DNA from 2 places in the Rahnella sp. BIGb0603 genome. Region 1 is predicted to be linked to the other one. Evidence: predicted binding sites of a transcription regulator. Region 1 holds the regulator's gene; the other holds the start of a gene.
What was found. Region 1 encodes PhoB, which activates phosphate uptake and scavenging genes when phosphate is short. Its sites were predicted from a motif close to CTGTCATAAAACTGNCNNAT; they were not measured.

Region 1 (2,466 bases):
ACGGCATACCAAGTTTCTGACGCTTCGCCAGTGCGGCCTGATATAGCGCGTCATAATGCGCCGCAATGGCTTCCTGCAACGCGAGCTGTTTGTCGCTGCCGGACTGTCCGGCCTGGCTGGCGAGTAAATCGCGCGGACGCAAAAACGGAATGGCACACAACACCGCGCCGGGCTGGCCTTCACGCGTGTTCAGCACTAAAACCTGTTCCTCCAGATTTTCGCCTACGGTGGCGATCACCCGTGTATTCAGGCACGAAAGCAGTTCGCGGGATTCATTGAGGGTGGCGACGGAATCGTGATTCCCGGCCAGCACCACCAGCTGACAGCCGGTTTGTTGTAATTCCACCACGAAGCGGTTGTACAACTCGCGGGCGTAACTGGGCGGCGAACCGGTATCAAAGATGTCCCCGGCGACAATGACGGCGTCCACCTGATGCTGCTGCACCTGACCGGTCAGCCAGCGCAAAAATGCCTGATGTTCAGCGGCGCGGCTTTTGGTAAAAAAGTACTGGCCGAGGTGCCAGTCGGAGGTGTGGATCAGGCGCATGAGACTCCCGTGTGAACCCTGTATGACGACAATGGTGCAAAGTATAAACGTCGGCGGGGGAACCTGTCCCCGATAAATCAGACCAATTTCAGCAGGATGGCGGGAATTTATCTGTCATATTTGCCTTAAATGAACCATCATTTTCATTCATAAATCTGTCACAAAACTGACGCATAATGGCGCCCGCAATCAAATAAAAGATCGCTAACCTATTGGCAGGACCTACGATGGCTAGACGTATATTGGTGGTTGAAGACGAAGCTCCAATCCGTGAAATGGTGTGTTTTGTACTGGAACAGAATGGATATCAGGCAGTAGAAGCTGAAGATTTTGATTCAGCGATTGGCCAGTTAGTGGAACCTTACCCAGAACTGATCCTGCTCGACTGGATGCTACCCGGCGGTTCCGGTATTCAGTTTATTAAGCACCTTAAACGTGAAGCACTGACCCGCGAAATTCCGGTGATGATGCTGACCGCTCGCGGTGAAGAAGAAGATCGGGTGCGCGGCCTGGAAGTCGGTGCCGATGATTACATCACTAAACCGTTTTCACCAAAAGAACTGGTTGCCCGTATTAAAGCGGTGATGCGCCGGATTTCGCCAATGGCGGTCGAAGAAGTGATCGACATGCAGGGGCTCAGTCTGGATCCGTCGTCTCACCGGGTGATGGCCAACGAGCAGGCGCTCGATATGGGGCCGACCGAATTTAAGTTGTTACACTTCTTTATGACCCATTCCGAACGCGTTTACAGCAGAGAACAGTTGCTCAATAACGTGTGGGGCACTAACGTTTATGTGGAAGATCGCACGGTAGACGTGCATATTCGTCGTTTGCGTAAAGCGCTGGAAACCAGTGGACATGACAGAATGATCCAGACTGTTCGTGGTACCGGATATCGTTTCTCAACGCGTTATTGAGTCCCCCACAGCGGAGAACCTGTGTGTTAGAACGTTTGTCATGGAAACGTCTGGCCGGCGAATTTTTTCTCTTTTGTCTGCCAGCCCTGATCCTCGGAATTTTCGTCGGCCATTTCGGCTGGCTCCTCTTTGCGTCGCTGGTCGCGGCGCTGGGCTGGAATTATTACAATCAGCTTAAACTCTCTCACTGGCTGTGGCTTGACCGCAGCATCACCCCGCCGAACGGGCGCTGGAGCTGGGAACCGCTGTTTTACGGGCTGAACCAGATGCAGATGCGTAACCGGCGACGTCGTCGTGAATTAGGTCAGTTGATCAAACGTTTCCGCAGCGGTGCCGAATCGCTGCCGGATGCGGTGGTTCTGGCGACGGAAGAAGGCAATATCTTCTGGTGTAACGGACTGGCGCAGGATCTGCTCGGTTTCCGCTGGCCGGAAGATAACGGCCAGCATATTTTTAACCTGCTGCGTTATCCGGAATTCCGCACCTGGATCCAGACCCGTGACTTCAGCCGTGCCCTGAATCTGCAACTCAATAATGAACATTACGTCGAGTTTCGCGTGATGCCGTATTCCGAGGGGCAGCTTCTGATGGTGGCGCGTGACGTCACGCAGATGCGTCAGCTCGAAGGCGCGCGACGTAACTTCTTTGCCAACGTCAGCCATGAACTTCGCACGCCGCTCACTGTGTTGCAGGGGTATCTGGAAATGATGGAAGACGCCAAGCTGGAAGAGCCGTTCCGCACCAAAGCGCTGGATACGATGCAGGAGCAGACGAGGCGTATGGACGGGCTGGTGAAGCAGCTTCTGACCCTGTCGAAAATCGAAGCATCCGCCAATATCGATATGCACGAGAAGGTCGATATTCCGGTGATGCTCAGCATGCTTGAGCGGGAAGTGCAGACGTTAAGCGGCGGGAAACATGAAGTGGTGTTTCGCGTAAACGAAAAGCTGAAAGTCTTTGGCAATGAAGATCAGCTGCGCAGTGCGGTATCGAATCTGGTGT
Region 2 (2,466 bases), on a different contig from region 1:
GAATAATGCGATACCAAAACTGACGGGAACGGCAATCAGTAAGGCGATAATCGAGGTCACGACGGTACCGTAAATAGGCACCAGTGCGCCGAACTGCTGATTCGGGGCATCCCATGTTTTCGTCCACAGGAAGGATAATCCGAATTTTTCAATGCTAGGCAGCGAAGCAATAAACAGCGAGACGATGATTCCGCCCAGCATTAATAACACGATCAGCGCAGCCAGTTTGACCAGCGCGCCGAAAAGGATGTCACCGTTTTTGCTTGGTGCTTTGATAGCCGGCTTGTATTCAGCCATACCACTCTCTTTTAATTAAGATTTAATTCCCTCCCCGGCCGGAGAGGGAATGAAGCAGAAGACTTGTACTCTATATCAGACGAGACGTCAGATCCTAGTAAAGTGCTTTGCCGCTGCTATCTTTGATATTTGCTTTCCAGGCTGCACGAACCTGCTCAACGACTGAAGGTGGAAGCGTTGCATAATCCAGGTCAGTCGTCAGTTTATTGCCGTTTTTGTAAGCCCAGTCGAAGAACTTCAGAACCTCAGCACCTTTGGTCGCATCCTGCTGATCTTTGTAAATCAGGATGAAGGTGGTGGAGCTGATTGGCCACGCGTTGTCGCCTTTCTGGAAAGTCAGGTCCTGAGCGAAGGTTTTGCTCCAGTCAGCGCCTTTAGCTGCTGCACTGAAGGATTCTTCTGTCGGGCTGATCGCCTTGCCATCCGCATCAACCAGCTTGGTATAAGCCAGGTTGTTTTGTTTAGCGTAAGCATATTCTACGTATCCGATGGAGCCCGGCAGACGCTGTACAAATGCGGCTACGCCGTCGTTACCTTTGCCGCCCAGACCGGTAGGCCAGTTAACTGTTGAACCTGAACCGATTTTCTCTTTCCACTCGTTGTTCACTTTTGCCAGATAGCTGGTGAACACGAAAGAAGTACCGGAACCGTCAGCACGACGAACAACGGCGATATTGGTATCTGGCAGTTTCACGCCCGGGTTCAGCTTAGTGATCGCCGCGTCGTTCCACTTTTTGATTTTGCCCAGGTAGATATCACCCAGCGTTGCGCCGTCAAGCGTCAGCTGACCTGATTTGATGCCCGGGATATTCACTGCCAGTACCACGCCACCGATAACGGTAGGGAACTGGAACAGGCCGTTTTTGTTCAGATCTTCTTCTTTCATCGGAGCATCAGATGCGCCGAAATCAACGGTCTTGGCGATAATTTGTTTCACGCCGCCGGAAGAGCCGATGCCCTGATAGTTAACCTGAGTACCGGTTGCTTTCTGGTATGCATCCGCCCACTTAGCGTAGACAGGTGCAGGGAAGGTGCCGCCAGCGCCAGTCAGATTACTAGCAGCGAAAGCAGACATTGCTGTGAGGGAGAAAGTCGCTGCTACAATACCGGCGACGGTGTTACGCATCAATTTCATGTTCCACTCCTAGTGGTTTTTTTTTGTTCGACCCAGGTCGAGATTTATAAAGTGTTTGGCACAGGAGGAAAATAGGACAGTTTGGTGACAGTAAAATGTACGTTATATGACAGTTTTATGACACTGGTCACAATTTAGGCGAGATGGGCAAACTGAAGCGGACCGATCAAATAAAAACCGGCCCAAAGGCCGGTGGCAGCGGAAAGAGATGCGGACTTAACGCCCTTTCTTTTTACGTCCTGGCTGTGCAAAACGTTTACGGGAAGCTGAATTTCCGTCGGGTTTCTCGGTATTTTTCGGTTTTGTGACAACCGGTTTTTTGGCCTGAGCAGGTTTAGACTGCGTTTTTTTGGCCGGCTTTTCTTCCGAAGTTGAGTTTTCAGTCAGTCTGAATAATTCGACCAGCTCATCGTCCGTCAAATCACGCCATTCCCCCAAAGGCAGGCCTTTCAGGTTGATGTTCATAATCCGCACACGCTCAAGCTTGGTGACTTCAAAGCCAAAATGCTTACACATACGGCGGATCTGGCGGTTAAGCCCCTGAACCAGCGTGATACGAAATACAAAGGGCGCTTCTTTCTTCACTTTGCACTTTTTGGTCACCGTTCCCAGCATCGGCACACCCGCGCCCAGGCCGGTAATAAACTCATCCGTCACCGGTTTGTTGACCGTTACGACATATTCTTTTTCGTGGTCGTTGCCCGCACGCAGGATTTTATTGACCAGATCACCGTGGTTGGTCAGTAAAATCAGGCCCTGAGAATCTTTATCCAGACGCCCGATAGGGAAAACGCGCTTGCTGTGGTTAACGAAATCACTGATGTTGTCCCGCTCACCGTCTTCCATCGTGGTGATGATCCCCACGGGCTTATTGAGCGCGATAAGCACTAAATCTTCTTCATCACGCGGTTCAATCAGCTGGCCGTTAACTTTCACCACATCACCGGCAAATACTTGTGCGCCCACGGAGGCGCGTCTGCCATTGATAAAAACGTTTCCCTGTTCGATGTAACGATCGGCATCACGGCGTGAGC

Region 2: pstS (phosphate ABC transporter substrate-binding protein PstS) is a predicted target of PhoB. The motif match lies at 1,537-1,556, and genes of this name have one in related genera.

What each region holds. Positions count from the first base shown of each region.
Region 1 covers NZ_JANUEX010000001.1:1,029,032-1,031,497, reverse strand. The annotation lists gene sbcD (exonuclease subunit SbcD) at 1-547, opposite strand, end outside; gene phoB (phosphate response regulator transcription factor PhoB) at 775-1,464, shown strand; gene phoR (phosphate regulon sensor histidine kinase PhoR) at 1,488-2,466, shown strand, end outside.
Region 2 covers NZ_JANUEX010000010.1:27,848-30,313, reverse strand. The annotation lists gene pstC (phosphate ABC transporter permease PstC) at 1-297, opposite strand, end outside; gene pstS (phosphate ABC transporter substrate-binding protein PstS) at 392-1,432, opposite strand; gene rluF (23S rRNA pseudouridine(2604) synthase RluF) at 1,649-2,466, opposite strand, start outside.